4 regions of the Bacillus sp. FSL K6-0138 genome follow, and region 4 is predicted to be linked to each of the others. Evidence: riboswitches for the same ligand, from Rfam matches in the RefSeq annotation. Region 4 holds a riboswitch; each other region holds the start of a gene.

Region 1 (4,210 bases), 1.6 Mb from region 4:
ATCGGCATGGGCGGGGTGCAGTCGGCGGAAGATGCACTTGAATTTCTGCTGGCAGGGGCGAGCGCGGTCGCGGTCGGCACGGCCAATTTCGTCAATCCGTTCGCCTGTCCGGAAATCATTGAAGACTTGCCGCGCGTTTTAGGAAAATACGGATATCGATCTATTGATGAATGCATCGGAAGGAGCTGGAAACATGAACAATACGCCGCCCATCATCGCGCTTGATTTTCCATCCGCACAGGAAACGCTTGCGTTTTTGAAGCGGTTTGACGGAGAAACTCTTTTTGTAAAAGTCGGAATGGAGCTCTTTTATCAGGAAGGTCCTTACATCCTTGAGCAGCTTAAGAAGCAAAACTGCCGGATATTTCTCGACTTAAAGTGCCATGACATTCCGACGACCGTATATAAGGCGATGAAAAGGCTGGCTGGTTTTGGCGTCAGTCTTGTCAATGTGCACGCAGCAGGGGGAAGACGGATGATGGAGGCCGCGCTTGAAGGCCTTGAAGCCGGGACTGTCTCAGGGCAGAAACGGCCGTCATTAATCGCTGTTACACAGCTGACAAGCACGTCGCCTGACATGCTGCAGCATGAGCTTTTGATCGAAACGCCGCTTGAAGAAACCGTTCTTCGCTACAGCAAGCTCGCAGAAGAGAGCGGGCTTGACGGCGTCGTCTGTTCGGTTCACGAAGCGGACCGGATCTGCCTGGAGACGTCTCCTTCCTTTCTGACGGTGACGCCGGGAATCCGGCTTGCCGATGACAATAAGAACGATCAAGTCAGAGTGGCAACGCCAGCCATGGCGAGGGAAAAAGGCGTTTCCGCGATCGTGGTCGGCCGTTCGATCACACAAGCGGAAGATCCGGTTTCGGCTTATCGAAAAATAGTGCTTGAGTGGGAGGGAATCAAAGCATGAAAACAGAAATTGCAAAGCATCTATTAGCAATCAAGGCGGTTTTCCTGCGGCCGAATGAGCCGTTTACATGGGCGAGCGGCATGAAGTCGCCGATTTACTGCGACAACAGGTTGACGCTTTCGTATCCTGAGGTAAGGGATGACATCGCATCAGGCCTTGCCGGGTTGATCAAAGACAAATATCCGGAAGCAGAAATCATTGCGGGCACGGCAACAGCGGGAATTCCTCACGCGGCGCTTGCCGCTGACAGGCTCCGCCTGCCGATGTGCTACGTCAGAAGCAAGCCGAAAGCGCACGGAAAAGGAAATCAAATCGAAGGAGCGGTCAAAAAAGGGCAAAAAGTTGTTGTTATCGAAGATCTGATCTCGACGGGCGGCAGTGTTCTTGAAGCCGTCTCCGCTTTAAATGATGCCGGCTGCGAGGTGCTTGGCGTTGCTGCAATCTTCACGTACGGGCTTCCGAAAGCGGGTATCGCCTTCGATGAAGCGGGCGTCGAATACCATACCCTGACCGACTACGACACGCTGACAGAAGCAGTGCTTGCCGAAGGCTATATCAGCGAAGCAGATGCAGCAAAGCTGAAAGAATGGAAAGCAGATCCGCAATCAACAGCATGGATGAAAATATGAAGAAAGCAGTCGTCTCTTTATGAAGGGGACGGCTTTTTTGATACTCCAAAAAATAGTAAAATCGAACCATTTTTATTTTTTATTAATCCTATAAAAAAAGTCGGGTTGACTTTTATTCGAATTGTGCTAAAATTTAAAAATACAAAAGCAAACTTATCAAGAGCGGTGGAGGGACTGGTCCGATGAAACCCGGCAACCTGCGTGTATTCGTAAGGTGCTACTTCCAGCAAAATGCGCTCATTTTGAGAGATAAGGAATATATAAAGTTCCTCGTCTTTCTTTCACATTTGGAAGAAAGATTTTATTTTTCGGGGCAAAAGGAGGAGCTGGCAATGAAAACGGATGAGCAGCTGGACAAAGCGATCATCACAATGAAAGACATGCTGAAGGATATGAGCTACGGATCCATCACAATCGTTGTCCAGGATGGAAAGGTCATTCAAATCGAAAAAAATGAAAAAATAAGATTGAAATAGCTGACTAGACAAACTAGAGGCGGTTTTCACAGAGTTTTTTTCTGCTGAAAGCCGTTTTTTTGTTGGCAAAAAAAGGGGGAACCGAAAATATTTACTTACAGTACATGGGAAGAACCGACGATCACGTTTCAGGAGGATGATTCTTATAAAGGCGCGCTGTCCGTCCTCAAATGGGCGTACGGCCATTACGGCGATCAGCTCGTATACGCGTGCAGCTTCGGAATCGAAGGGATCGTCCTCATCGATTTAATCTATAAGGTGAAAAAAGACGCCGTCATCGTTTTTCTTGATACAGGGCTTCATTTTAAAGAAACGTATGAAACGATAGAGGCTGTCAAAGAACGATATCCGGGCCTTCAGATTATGATGAAGAAACCGGAACTTACAGTCGAACAGCAGGCTCAGGAATACGGGGACAAACTTTGGGAGACCAACCCGAACCTCTGCTGTGAAATGAGAAAGGTCATCCCTCTCCGCGAGACGCTTTCAGCATATCCGGCATGGCTGTCGGGGCTGCGCCGCGAGCAGTCCGAGGGGCGGAGCAAGACGAACTTTTTAAACAAGGACGATAAATTCAAGTCTATCAAAGTCTGCCCGCTCATCCATTGGACATGGAAGGATATTTGGAGATATGTGACAAAGCACGATCTGCCGTACAATCCGCTTCACGACCAGGGCTATCCGAGCATCGGCTGCGCACCGTGCACGTCGCCGGCCTTTACGATGGACGATCTCCGCTCCGGCCGCTGGAATGGATTGAATAAAACAGAATGCGGATTACACGAGTAAGGAGATGAGTCATGGAACTTGCCGCCATTATATTTAGCCTGTTTTTTGCGATGAATATCGGTGCGAGCGGTGCAGCGGCCTCTATGGGCATCGCCTACGGGTCGGAAGCTGTGAAAAAACAGTTTCACGCGCTTCTGATCTGTGCGGCCGGCATTCTTCTCGGAGCCGTCATCGGCGGAGGGGAAGTCGTCAAAACGATCAGCTCAGGGATCATTCCCGAACGGGTGATTACGCTTGAAATCGTCTGCATCATCATCGGATCCGCGGCTTTGTCGCTCTTTATCGCAAATGTTCTCGGAATTCCTTTATCGACAAGTGAAGTGACAGTCGGATCTGTCGTCGGTGTAGGTGTCGCGTATCAAGTATTGTATGTCAAATCTTTGACGGTGATTGTCGCGTTTTGGGTGATTATCCCTTTTATCGCGTTTTGTTTTACTTACGTGATGGCCAAGATCATGAAAAAGATGGTCAAACCGGCCTCAGGAAAAAAACTTCAGATCTTGACGGCCGTTCTGGTCATTGCCGGTTTTATGGAAGCTTTCTCGGCGGGAATGAACAATGTCGCAAACGCTGTTGGGCCGCTGGTGGCGGCGCATGTTTTGACCGTCGGCCAAGGTACGCTGTACGGCGGGGTGTTTGTCGCGCTCGGCGCCCTTTTGTTGGGCCGGCGCGTCCTTGAAACAAACGGCAAAAAGATCACCAGATTCTCCAAAGGAGAGGGGATCCTTCTTTCGGGGACAGGATCGGGCCTTGTCATTATCAGTTCTATTTTCGGCCTTCCGGTTCCGCTCACGCAAGTGACATCATCTTCTATTATAGGGATGGGAATGGCGAAAAACGGCGGCAATGTTTTTCATAAACAGGTGGTCAAAACGATGCTGAAAGTGTGGATCGTTTCGCCATTTCTTTCCTTGAGCCTGTCTTATATGCTGGTCAGCCTTTTCTTAAAAGGAGACTACTATTCTCTCATCGTCGTCACGAGCGTTCTTCTTGCATCAGTCGGAACGATCAGCCTGATGAGAGCAGTGAAAAAGGAACACAGCTCCGTCCATGAACAGGGCGGGGGAATTTAAACACCAAGTAGGGGGAAATAAAGTTATGAGTTTAGCGCCACACGGCGGTGTATTGGTTAACCGCGTCAATGAAGCATACGATGTGAAACATATCGGACCTGAAATCGAACTTGACCTGATCGCATTTGCCGATCTCGAATTGATCGGGATCGGGGCGTACAGCCCGATCGAAGGCTTCCTTACGGAAAAAGACTACCTTTCTGTCGTAGAAACGATGAGGCTTGCGAGCGGCGATGTTTGGACGCTTCCGATCAGCCTTCCCGTTGACGGACAAAAAGCCGCCGAATTCAAAACGGGCGACACCGTCCGCCTCACATACGGGGGAGAAAC
Region 2 (4,210 bases), 1.2 Mb from region 4:
TTGCCTTCCAAAACGCCGCTGTACATTTTTTCGTGCAGCTCGGTTAATTCCCGTGTCGGTTCCGCTTTCATATAAATTACGTTATTAACCGGGGCAAAAGAGCTGAACTTTGTAATCTTCAGTGTGACCGGCGCCATCTCTTTTGAAAGCTCCCTCAGGTGTGCAACGACTTTGCCGATGTCTTCTTCGGACGATTCAAATGGCGCTCTTAATGTGAGATGAGGCGGGATTAAGGCGTAATTCGGATCATAGCGTTTCCGGTAGGAATTTGCAATGTCCTGAAGTTTTTTTGATGGAAATAACACAATACCGTATTTCATTTTGTTCCCTCCTTAGACAATTTGTATGGTCTTAGTATAACAAAGAAAGGCTTTTATTCGGAGAGCTAGAGCATTTTTTTTAAAGCGGGCGTGATTAACGGCTGCCAGTATGTCCATTTATGGTCTCCGTCGAATGTTTCAAAGTGATAGTTCGTGTTCTTTTTTTGAAGCAGTTCTTTCAGCTGTTCATTAGGAGCTGTGAAATCGAGTATCTGGTCGTCTGTCGTTTTGACCGCGGTTTCTTTTGTGCCGATTTGATGATAGATCGAAATGAGCTGCAGGGAATCGGCATCCGCAACTTTTTCGAGCACATGACTGTCGACGTAAGGTGACTGCATGATGACGTTTCCAAACATATTCGGATACTCGAGAGCTGTCATGAGGGAGACCGTCGCCCCGAGGGAATCGCCGATCAGCGTCCTGCCCGATCCGACTTGATATGTCGGATACTCGCGGTCTGTGAAAGGAACCAGTTCATGGGCCAAAAAGCGTTTATAAGCTTCAAATTTCGTTCCCTCCGGATGGTATGTACGCCTTCTTTCCTGCACGTTTTTGTAAGGGACGCCGATCACGATGCACCGTTCGATTTCGCCGTTTTTTATCAGCTCTTCGATCTGCCGGCTGATGCGCCCCAGGCGGAAATAGTCGTGACCATCCTGTGCGATGATAACGTGATATTTGTAGAGCGGGGAATAGCTGGCTGGCAAATAAACCAAAAGCTCCATTTCTTCGCCAAGCTCTTCCGAAAAAAGCGTTTTTTCCTGAATGACTCCTGTTTTTATGGCCAAGATGAACTCCTCCAGAAAGTAGGTTGTTAACGTTTCCATACATTGTATCACGAATGGCGCGAAAATTCTCTTTTTAAGTGTCATTTTCAGCGGGTTCCATAGTTTCAGCTATTCTTCTCATAGCAGGGGGCGGAAGGTCTTTCCGCAGGATAGCCGTATTGTTCACGGTATCTTTTTCTGTCAGCAGTGAAGGTCCCACCAGTTTTTGTCGCTGCCACGATGATTGGCGTGATGGACGATGCATCGCAAGGAATCCTCTACACAAGGGTCTTCCCAGCAGCCTTTAAGTTCTTCCAAACGGTTTAGCAAATCAGCGCCTGTTTCATTCTTTATGTCATCAAGAGAATAAAAGCCGAGATCAACGGCACATTGGGCCATCTTCGGCCCAATTGAAGGAACCGTTTGAAACTGGGCGAGCGCTTTTATGTATTCCGCCCGATCTAGAGGGGAGCCGAGCGTCTTGGCAAGGTCTGCAATCTCCATCTCTGCCGTATCTTTTAATTTTATCTTGGCTGCCCTTAAGTTGGCCCGTTCATGATTTGTCAAAGGGAGTTTTATATATTCACCTCTTTTACATTCCTAACACGGATATAAACTGAGTTGAATCGCTTTTTTCCTCTATCCACGTTTGAAATTCGGAGATCATTGAGATCAGCTGTTTGATGTTTGCTTGATGGTTTTCCAAAAACTCTTCCTCCGAGTAAACGAACGGAAACCCTAAAACATCTTTCAATGAATGCGGGTCGGGATCATTGATTAAATTTTGCTTCATTACTTCCAATTCCTTCATAATCAACTTCCAAGTATCTGTATCCATTTCATTGAAAGCAAAATAATCGAATGGTTTATAGCACTTTTCAAAGGCTGGCATCATATAGCCGAAGTTGTCTCCTGTAAAGTAAATCGAAGACGTGTTCCAACACTTGCCCCGGTATTTATCCGGAAGAATCTCTATGTAACAAGAGCCTTCGAGGGCATCCGTACCATAAATGATTTCTATCATTTTATCACCTCTTTATTTAAATGTATCATAAGCTAAGCTGTATCTTGTACTTAAACTTATGGGGAAAGGGACGCCAAAACTGCCTGCATAAAGATTGAAAAAAGACTCTTGAAAATTCTCCTGAATTGGGGTAAAGTAAAGAACAATCAGAAAATTAAACACTTTCTTATCACGAGAGGTGGAGGGACTGGCCCTTTGAAACCTCAGCAACCTGTTGCACTTGACGATGTCAGTGCACCAAGGTGCTAAATCCAGCAAGCGTTATGCTTGGAAGATAAGAAGAAGCGAATAATACCCCTTCTTCTTATGAAGAAGGGGTTTTTACTTTTTAAAGGATGGTGTCATATGACTGAACATGTACAAACAACACTGGCGCAAATCGGAAACCGCAGTGATGAAATAACAGGAACCGTCAATCCCCCGGTTTATTTCTCCTCCGCTTACAGGCACAGAGGAATCGGAGAATCCACGGGGTTTGACTATATTCGTACAAAAAATCCGACAAGACAGCTTGTCGAAGACGCGATCGCAAAGCTTGAGGGAGGGACGCGCGGCTTTGCGTTCAGCTCCGGCATGGCCGCCATTCAAACGATTATGGCGCTGTTTCAAAGCGGAGACGAACTGATCGTTTCCTCGGATTTGTACGGAGGGACATACCGCCTGTTTGAAAACGAATGGAAAAAATACGGGCTGCGCTTTTTGTACGACGATTTTTCAGACGAAGACTGTATCAAGTCAAAAATTACGGAAAACACAAAGGCCCTTTTTGTAGAAACTCCGACAAATCCGTTAATGAAGGAAACCGATATCAAAAAAGTCGCGAAAATCGCCAAGGAGCACGACTTGCTGCTGATTGTCGACAATACGTTTTACACTCCGGTATTGCAGCGGCCGATTGAACTTGGCGCCGATCTTGTCATTCACAGTGCAACAAAGTACCTCGGCGGACACAACGACCTATTGGCAGGGCTCGTTGTCGCGAAAGGAGAAGAGCTGTCAGAGGAAATGTTTCAGCATCAAAACGCGATCGGCGCGGTTTTGTCCCCGTTTGATTCGTGGCTCTTGATGAGAGGGATGAAAACGCTCGCCCTCAGAATGAAGCAGCACGAGGAAAACGCCCGGGAGCTCGCCTCATTTTTAGAGGAGCAGGAAGAAGTTGCAGACGTTCTTTACCCGGGAAGGGGCGGCATGCTGTCATTCCGCGTTCAAAAGGAAGAATGGGTCAACCCGTTTTTGAAAAGCTTGCAAACGATTTGCTTTGCCGAAAGCCTCGGCGGGGTGGAAAGCTTTATCACGTATCCGGCGACGCAGACCCATATGGATATCCCTGAGGACATCCGGATCGCCGGCGGCGTCTGCAACAGGCTGCTGCGCTTTTCCGTCGGAATCGAACACGTATCCGACTTGAAGCATGACCTGAAGCAGGCATTGCAAAAAGTAAAAGAGGAGGCAGTGCAGGCATGACGAAGGGTAACTGGACGCTCGAAACAAAACTCGTACACAACCAGGCGAAAACGGATGCGGCGACCGGAGCAGTCAGCGTGCCGATCCAGCATGCATCGACCTTTCACCAGGCGTCTTTTAACCAGTTTGGCGAATACGATTACAGCCGTTCCGGAACCCCGACGAGAAAAGCGCTTGAAGACGCGATCGCAGAGCTTGAAGGCGGGACGCGCGGCTTTGCTTTTTCTTCGGGAATGGCCGCCATCTCTACCGCCTTTTTGCTTTTGTCAAAAGGGGATCACGTTCTTGTCACAAAAGATGTGTACGGGGGCACATACCGGATGATTACAGAGGTGCTGAGCCGCTTCGGCATTGAGCATACATTCGTCGATATGACCGATCTGAATGAAATTGCCTTAAACATCAAGGAAAACACAAAAGTCATCTACCTTGAAACACCTTCAAATCCGACGCTCGGGATTACGGATATCAGAGGCGTCGTCAAGCTTGCAAAAGCGCACGGCTGCCTGACATTCCTTGACAACACGTTCATGACCCCGGCGCTTCAGCGGCCGCTTGAGCTTGGGGTTGATGTCGTGCTGCACAGCGCGACAAAATTTTTAAGCGGGCACAGCGACGTCTTATCAGGGCTTGCC
Region 3 (4,210 bases), 1.4 Mb from region 4:
AAGCCTTGGTAAAACCCTTCTTTCCCCCGCGGTGCGAGGCGGTTTGCGATCGTCGGAACAGCCGGCCAGACGAGCATTTCCCCGAGCGTCAGCACGATCATCGCGCCGAGGAAAACCCGGAAAGATTCAGCGGCAAACAGCATGCCGTAAGCAAACATAAAAATGATGAATCCGCTCACGATTTGTTTTTTTAGCGAACTGGCGAATCTGTGGACAAACATTCCGGTAAGCGGCTGACCCAGGACGATGAGCGCACCGTTGACCGTCCATAGCAGACTGTACTGCCCGAGCGATATGCCGAGATCCTGCGTATGTGAAGCGATCGTTGAAGACCATTGGGAATAAGCGACCCAGCCGAGAAGATAGCCCGTACATACGAGCATGAGGGCTGAAAATCTTGATTTTCCGCTTGCGCCGGCAGCATGATCTACAACGGATGACTGTACTGCACGTTCTGTGCGGATATGTCTGAATCCAAAACATGCAATCGCGAAAAAAACGGCATAAAGCATCGCATTCGCAAAAAAGACGTAAGCGAATGAAAATGATGCAACGACTCCCCCAAGCGCGGAACCGACAGCGACCCCGGCATTTTGCGCTACATACACGGCATTAAAAGCCTTTCTGCCGCCTTCGGGCCAAACCGCTCCGGCCATTGCGTAGCATGCCGGAAACACAACACCCGACCCGAATCCGACAGCTGTCAACAAGAGGATATAAGCCGTCCAGCCATGAAAAAACACGAGGGCGGAAAGGCTGACAAACGTGATCACGATTCCGATAATGACGGATTTGAAACCGCCGATTTTATCAAACAAATAACCGCCGCATAAATTTCCGATGACATTGGCTCCGGAGTTGAGCATCAATACAAATCCGGCTGCGGTTAACGATTTCCCTAAATGGTCGTGAATATAGATAGTGTTCAAAGGCCACAAAAAAGAAGACCCCGTTACATTGATAAACATCCCGATGATCAGCATCCATAACGTACGCGGCACTGTGTTTTCCTTCTTTCTGATTTTCGTTCCTTCTAGATTCTATTCGTTTTGGCCATTTTTTTCAATGGAGGGAATTCGGTTTTCCTTCATAAAAAAACCCCTTTTTAGAAAGGGTATTTTTTATAATATTCAGAAAAATACTTTAATCTCCGCTGCTTAGATGGGGCGGGGTTTGTATTCAGGGTCCGGGCCATCGTGGATTTTTATCCTGTCCGGCTCAGCACCGCTCCCGTCCCGCGGATGTTTTACAGTTCCTGGCTGTTCGAATGCCGGCGGACGTTCAGCCCCGTTTCTTACGTCCATTGGCGAACCCGGCTCCCCCATAAAACAGCCGGTTTTTTTGTCATGTTTCTTATTTTGAAATTCCGCAAACACCCCGTTTTGAAACTGACCGGCGTAAGGCTTTTCCCCGCGATTCGGCTGAAAGAATGCCGCAAATCCAGCCGTTTTTGCGGACTGAATATCAAAATACTGTTCTTCAGCAGAACCGATTTTAATCGTCCGGCTGCCGCTTTCTGTTCCGTTTGCACATGAAATGATGAGCGTAATCACTCCTGCCACCCCAAGCGCGCCTGTTAAGGCCGAAAATTTTATCACGTCAAACGCCTCCTATCATAAAAAAGCGGAAAAAGTTCGCAGATTCGGGAGAACCGGTCCATATTGAATCGATCATAATAATCGGAATTTCAGCTTTCCTTTTTTCTATCGGCGATTTCGCACTTCGTTTTATATGCAATCTGTTTTTCGGCGGTTCTCCCGCTCCCCTGGAAAACGTCGTCCTATGGAACAGAAAGCGAAGAACGAAAAAAAGCCGGCAAGATGCCGGCTCCCTGAGGCTGTCCGATGACATGTATGTCTTGAGATTAGAAACCGGCACAGCGGCATCTACGTTGCCGTTAGAAGCTGTATGTTCGCATGCCGCTATTCGGTCATCCATTTCGGCTTTCCGAATCCGGCGAATTCTTTGTCGATCGTTTTTTCGAAAGCCTCCGATTTGACCGCTTCTTTTAAATCTTTGGCGAATGGTTTATCTTTGTTTTTTCCGTCGACAACGATTTGGTTGCGGTAGCGGTCAGGCATGTTTTCAAGCGCAAGGGCATCCTGCAACTTCATGCTGGCAGACAGGGCGAAATTGCCCGGTACGGCGGCGATGTCAAGATCTTCAACCGCCCTTGGCAGGTTGGCGGATTCGAGCTGCTTAAACGTCAGCTTTTTCGGATTGTCCGTGATATCGCGTTCAGAAGCTTTCAATGTATCGATGCCGTCCTTCAGCTTGATCAATCCTTGATCCTTAAGCGTTAAAAACGCCCTGGCAGCGTTAGCCGGATCATTCGGTATAGCTACTTGTGCCCCCGCCTTGACCTCTTTTAGCGATTTATACTTGGATGAGTACAGACCCATCGGTGCGGTCGGCACCGAAATCAGAGCGGCGAGATCTTTGTTGTTTTCCTTATTGTAAGCTTTCATAAAGACTTCATGCTGAAACAAATTGGCGTCAAGCTCGCCTTCCGTCAATGCCGTATTCGGCTGCACATAATCTGTAAATTGAACGACATCCACTTGATAGCCTTTTTTCTCAAGCTCAGGCTTAATCGCTTTTGTGACCATATCGTAATAAGGGCCTGCGGTTGCACCGATTTTAATCGCCTTGCTTCCGTTTGCCGCGCTGTTTCCGCATGCGGCAAGAAGGGCAAGTGTTCCCGCCAATGCAAGTGTTCCCCACAATTTTGTCCATTTCTTCATTCCAATCTCCTCCTCAACATAAAAAAACTCTTCCAGTCCGCCTGAAAGAGTCGATCACTTATCTTTCAGAATGCGTCTGACATTCTGCTGGATTTAGCACCTTGCTTATGCAGGTTGCTGAGATTTCACAGGGCCAGTCCCTCCATCTCTCTTCATAAGTTACATATTTGATTCCCTTCATTCTACGTATGAATATTGAGATTTGCAAGAACTTTTTCAACTTAATGAGTTAAAATATGAATACAAGAAGAAAGGAGACCCAAAAATGGAATTTTTCTATGCAATCGGATTTTTTTCCATCATTTTTTCGCTCGGCTATGCTGTTTTTCATTTGATCAGAAAAAAGTTCTTTTCGCCTGACAAACGATTCTCCAAAAAAATCTTTTATCCCTTTCTGATAGGCGGTTTTCTCCTTTGCGCTGCGACATCACCTTATACGGATCAGAAAACATACGCCGGGGAAAACGAAACGAAAGAACAGACGGCTCAAATCAAAGAATTGACGTCTGAGAAAACGTCTCTTTCAAACGAAATCAAATCATTAAAAGAGCGGATTCAAGAAACGAATGAAACATTGGCATCCGTAAAAACGGAGAACGAAACGTTAAAAAAAGAAAATGAGAACCTGCTCAAAGAAAAGGACAAGCTCGCGAAAGATAAGAAATCAGCAGAGAAAAAACTGGCAGGCGTCCAAAAGAACAGCGCAAAAACGAAGCAGGCCCAGGCAGATAAGCAAACAGAAGCTGCTTCAGCCGGGCAGAATAAAAGCTCAGGCTCTTCCAAAAAGACCGCAGAGCACAGTCAGGAGTGCAACATTAAGGGAAGCGTCAACAAAATTTATCATACGCCTAGAAGTACATACTATGACCGCACGAAAAACGTCGTCCAATGGTTTTGTTCTGAACAGGAAGCACAAGACGCGGGATACAGACCGCCAAAACGTTAAAAAAGCCGGCGCGCTGCCGGCTTTCTTTCTATAATTCTCTTCTTAACGCAGTCAGCACGTTCGTTCTCGTCGCTTTGACGGCCGGATTCAATCCTGACAGAATTGCAACCCCCATACTGATGACAGTCGCAATGATGACAAGGCTCACCGGAATATAGGAGAACGTGATGCTGAAATCCTGTGCGCTCCCTTCGCCTTGGGAAACCGATGACAAAATCACGGGGAGAAGCTTGTTCACCAGGAAGCTGACACCGTATGAGATGATAACGCCGAATACAGATCCGATGAAGCCGATATAGGCGCTTTCCATTAAAAACATTTTGCGGATGACGTTCGGACTCGCACCGATCGCTTTCATAATTCCGATCTCCTGGGTCCGCTCCGTGACGGCCATTGTCATCGTGTTGAAAATGCCGATCGCAGAAATCAATACGGCGATTACCCCGACGAAAATCAGTCCGATTTTAAAAGCCATAAAAAGCAGGTTGACGCTGTCCAGCTTTTTCGTGACAGAATCGAC
Region 4 (4,210 bases):
CCGGCAGCTTTCTCCTGCAAACGTGTCCGTTACCCGCCGCTTGTAGCGTTCATCGATTGCACGCCTTCCCATCATCGGCTTCATGGCCGTATCAAGCGCTTCTTCCCACGTCATGTCTGCTTCCGTAAAGCAGATGTGTTCCTCTGAAAACGGAAAAAGGCTTTTTGCATCGGTTCTTTCATCTGCAGCCGGCGGCGGTTGATTAAAAAACGAAACGATTTTTTCTCTTACAGCCGTGTAGTCTTTCTGATCGATATAATCCTTTAAATGAAACATTAATTCGAGCGCCTTCTTTTCGCTGTCCTGGTCGATATACATTTGGATCTCTTTTTTTAATAAAAAGCGGTCTTTCTCATTTAAAATCGGGTCGACCAAAAACGTTTTCTTCCCTGTATTTAAAGGCACGGTCGAAAAAATAAAATCGACTGTTTCTTCGTATTTCTTAAAATTTCGTTCGGCATATGCGCCGATAAACTGAAAATGGGGAAACATTCCTTTTAACGTTTCAAGCAGAAGCTTTGAGACAGATACCCCGTTGCGGCAGACGACCAAAGCTTTAAAGACAAAATCCTTCTCCGCTTTTGTTTGATTCATCCATGCCTGTACGATCATTGCGATATAAACAATCTCTTCCTGTGACAGCGGCACCCTGACGACTCTTTCGATCGGAAAAACAGACTTCGCAACGATCGAATAAATCGGCGAAAATTCGCGGATAAACTGATCCTTCAAGGGATTTTCGACATTCAGCCCCATCTTTGTTCTGTAAACGGCCGGGCGCAGGTGCAAAAGGAGCCTGTTTTTCAGTTCCGCTTTGTTCACTAGGTCTGTTGCAAGCTGACCTTCAAGCAGATCGAGAAATTCGTTGACGGCATCGACAAGGCCACTGCTGCCCGAAATATCGAGGGCGGATTCGAGCCGGTTTGAGGAAAGCACCTGCAGAGACAAATACAATTGATCTTTTTCGCTTAAATCGGGTATGTCCCAAAAGATGTTTTTCAGGCACTTATATTCCCTTGTATTGATGACATCCGACTCTTCGATCTCCAGCGTCCATTCATGCTTGCACGCCTTGATGCGCCTGATGAGCAAGAAGAGCACGATCGGCAAATCTTCAATCTGCTCATCAGTCAGCGATATCGAAAGCTTTTCTTCGGCTTTCATCAAGCGCTTTCTTAAAAAGAACAGCTCCTTTTGATCGACGAGTCCTTTTCTCTCTAATAGTGCCGCCCCGGCGTCATGCATCAGCAGTTTTTTTGTCTCGATCACAAGCCGCTTTCGGATATGATATTCAGAACCTATCAGCTGATACCCGCCTTTCCTGGAGTACGTCAAATCGATAGATTCATTTTTTAAAGATTCCTTGATCGTTTTGATGTCATGCAGCATCGTATTTTTGCTGACAGCTGCGAAATCGGCCAATTCCTTTAAAGAATCAGAGGCCGGATTTGCGCCGAGTTTAATGATGACCAGGCTTGTTCTGCATTCGGGCGGGATGTAATCAAGTTCAATAAACGCCGGCTTTTTCAGCATGTTATACAGGTAAGCCCTCGTTCTTTCGGTTATCACAATGGAGCCGTCTTCTCGGGCGATTTGGATCAAATCTAATTTTTGTTTTCCGATATGGTCATTCAACTCTCGGATATGGCTGCAAATCGCGCTTTTCTTTTGGCTGATCTCTTTTTCTATCCAATCAACCGAAGAAGAGCGATTCATCACCAAATGAAGGACGACGTCTTTTAATTTGCTCTTCATCTTTCCCCCCCTTTAATAATCCCGTCCTTAGTTTTATTATATTTTTTTATCGCCCGGAAATATGGAGATTGAACACAATTGAGAAAACGCTTTCAAATGAGAGTTGTGATGAACCGTGTTCATCTTGAAATGGGAAAACCATATCAAAACCCATTGACATTTTCGCAAAAAGTATTAATATTAAAATTATTATAAAAATCGCATAAAAAGGTTTTCCTTATCAAGAGTGGTGGAGGGACTGGCCCTGTGAAGCCCGGCAACCGCTGTCTTTTTGACAGAATGGTGCTAATTCCTTAAGAGCACGGCTGTGCTCTTGAAGATAAGGAGGAGATTGTCTGCCAAGCTCTTCCTTATCGGGAAGAGCTTTTTTATGTTAATAAAGAAAGAGGGATGAAGCATGACACAATCAACCGATGTACTGCAGCAAACGCCAGGAAGAAAAATAGGACCGTTCAGGGCGGACCAGGTGGGCAGCCTGCTCAGGTCTGAGCCTGTTAAAAAAGCGCGCCTGCAAAAAGCAAACGGGGAAATTACCGCGGAACAATTGCGTGAAGTTGAAAACGAAGAGATCAAACGCATTGTCGAAAAACAAAAAGAAATCGGCCTGAAAGCCGTAACAGACGGCGAATTCCGCCGCTCATGGTGGCATTTCGATTTTCTCGAAGGTCTTGACGGTGTTGAAGGCTATGTAGCGGACAAAGGTATTCAATTTCACAATGTCGTAACGAAACCGCGCGGCATAAAAGTAACCGACAAAGTCGACTTTACAAACCATCCGATGCTGGAAGATTATAAGTTTCTTCATAGTATTGCGGGAACGCATACGCCGAAAATGACGATCCCGAGCCCGAATATGCTGTTTTTCAGAGGAAAGCTGGAAGAAAGCCCGTACGAGGATCTGGATGAATTCCACCACGATGTGGCGCAGGCTTACAAAAAAGCGATCCGCGCGTTCTACGATGCCGGCTGCCGCTATTTGCAGCTTGATGACACTGCCTGGTCCGTATTTTTCTCAGAAAAGGGACATGAGCAAATCAAGGCGTTCGGCCGCCAGCCTGATGAGCTGCGCCAGTCCTTCGCCAATACGATCAACGAAGCAATCGAAGGACGTCCGGATGATTTGACTGTCACAATGCATATTTGCCGCGGAAACTTCCAGTCAACATGGGTGGCAGAAGGCGGATACGACGCCGCTGCTGAAACGATTTTCGACGGACTGAACCTTGACGGGCTCTTCCTTGAATTCGATGATGAGCGCTCCGGCGGATTTGAACCGCTTCGCTTCGTGAAACGGAAAGACCTGCAAATCGTCCTCGGCTTAATTACATCTAAATTCGGAGAGCTTGAAAACCCGGATGATATTAAGCGGCGCATTGAAGAGGCGTCCCGATATGTCGACCTGAACCAGCTGTGCTTAAGCCCGCAGTGCGGCTTTGCTTCAACGGAAGAAGGCAACCTGCTGACCGAAGAACAGCAGTGGGAAAAACTGCGCCACGTGATCGAAATTGCCGAAGACGTTTGGAAATAAATAAGGACATGTTTCAAGCCATACCTGATATTGATCTGCACCCTGTCAAGTAGACAGTGGAAATAACTAAAACACACTAGACGGCTTTAGCCCTGTATTCCACTGGGCTGAGGCCGTTTAGTTTTTCTTGTAGACGATCGTGGTTGTAAAAGTGGATATATTCATCAATTGCGCTTTGAAGTGCCTCAAATGTCTCGTACGAATTCCGTCTGTATTTCTCGCATTTTAATTTCCCCCAAAACGACTCAATGGGGCCGTTATCAATACAGCGGCCGACGCGGGACATACTCTGTGTCATATTTGCGTTTTCAATCATCCTTCTAAACTGGTGGGACGTGTATTGAAAACCTCTGTCGCTGTGAAGGAGAGGACGTGCGTTTGGGGCTGCCTCAAGCGCTTGGTTCAAGGTTTTAAACACAAGGGCGTTATTATTGGATTTCCCCAGCACATAAGACACGACCATTCCCTCATGAAGATCTAAAATGGCACTGAGGTACGCTTTCCGATGGCCGTATTTTAGCTCTGTCACATCAGTCACCCATTTTTGATTTGGTTTGTCCGCTTTAAACTCTCGATTCAGGATATTTTCGGACACATGTTGAGGCGTCGCTTTGCCGTAACGTTTTTTCTTCCGCCGAATGACACACTCCAGCTTGGCAATTTTCATCAGCCGATAGATGCGCTTATGATTGAGGCGCTCTTTAAAGCGGCGGTTCATGTTTAAGGTCATTCTGCGGTATCCGTAGATACCGCCAATTTGTTCGTGAAGTAGCGCCATTTTGGCGATAATCTTTTCATTCTGTTTTTCTCTCGCTGAAGGTACTCGGCTCCTCCATTTGTAATACCCCTGGCGCGAAACTTCGGCAATCTCACATAACATTTGGACAGAAAAGCCTTCTTTTCGATTCAGCTCTAAAATGGCGAGAT

Evidence for each region. A riboswitch is a leader RNA that binds a small molecule or an ion and turns the genes downstream of it on or off. The one in region 4 is predicted to bind S-adenosylmethionine.
Region 1: linked by a shared signal. The riboswitch ahead of MHB78_RS15355 (YezD family protein) and the one ahead of MHB78_RS23370 (5-methyltetrahydropteroyltriglutamate--homocysteine S-methyltransferase) in region 4 are both predicted to bind S-adenosylmethionine.
Region 2: linked by a shared signal. The riboswitch ahead of MHB78_RS17150 (methionine biosynthesis PLP-dependent protein) and the one ahead of MHB78_RS23370 (5-methyltetrahydropteroyltriglutamate--homocysteine S-methyltransferase) in region 4 are both predicted to bind S-adenosylmethionine.
Region 3: linked by a shared signal. The riboswitch ahead of MHB78_RS06785 (MetQ/NlpA family ABC transporter substrate-binding protein) and the one ahead of MHB78_RS23370 (5-methyltetrahydropteroyltriglutamate--homocysteine S-methyltransferase) in region 4 are both predicted to bind S-adenosylmethionine.

The regions. Positions count from the first base shown of each region.
Region 1 is NZ_CP150286.1:2,880,991-2,885,200, reverse strand. Features, by position in the region: gene MHB78_RS15370 (dihydroorotate dehydrogenase) at 1-225, shown strand, start outside; gene pyrF (orotidine-5'-phosphate decarboxylase) at 194-913, shown strand; gene pyrE (orotate phosphoribosyltransferase) at 910-1,542, shown strand; SAM riboswitch class I at 1,693-1,798, shown strand; gene MHB78_RS15355 (YezD family protein) at 1,875-2,018, shown strand; gene MHB78_RS15350 (phosphoadenylyl-sulfate reductase) at 2,106-2,807, shown strand; gene MHB78_RS15345 (inorganic phosphate transporter) at 2,819-3,880, shown strand; gene sat (sulfate adenylyltransferase) at 3,906-4,210, shown strand, end outside.
Region 2 is NZ_CP150286.1:3,232,093-3,236,302, reverse strand. Features, by position in the region: gene MHB78_RS17170 (YjcG family protein) at 1-320, opposite strand, end outside; gene MHB78_RS17165 (esterase family protein) at 386-1,108, opposite strand; gene MHB78_RS17160 (helix-hairpin-helix domain-containing protein) at 1,289-1,591, opposite strand; gene MHB78_RS17155 (hypothetical protein) at 1,680-2,111, opposite strand; SAM riboswitch class I at 2,275-2,392, shown strand; gene MHB78_RS17150 (methionine biosynthesis PLP-dependent protein) at 2,457-3,575, shown strand; gene metC (cystathionine beta-lyase) at 3,572-4,210, shown strand, end outside.
Region 3 is NZ_CP150286.1:1,221,651-1,225,860, reverse strand. Features, by position in the region: gene MHB78_RS06795 (MFS transporter) at 1-1,001, opposite strand, end outside; gene MHB78_RS06790 (hypothetical protein) at 1,158-1,598, opposite strand; gene MHB78_RS06785 (MetQ/NlpA family ABC transporter substrate-binding protein) at 1,923-2,744, opposite strand; SAM riboswitch class I at 2,800-2,905, opposite strand; gene MHB78_RS06780 (hypothetical protein) at 3,010-3,690, shown strand; gene MHB78_RS06775 (ABC transporter permease) at 3,719-4,210, opposite strand, start outside.
Region 4 is NZ_CP150286.1:4,462,782-4,466,991, forward strand. Features, by position in the region: gene MHB78_RS23365 (BglG family transcription antiterminator) at 1-1,755, opposite strand, end outside; SAM riboswitch class I at 1,970-2,081, shown strand; gene MHB78_RS23370 (5-methyltetrahydropteroyltriglutamate--homocysteine S-methyltransferase) at 2,153-3,283, shown strand; one part of gene MHB78_RS23375 (IS3 family transposase) at 3,360-4,210, opposite strand, start outside.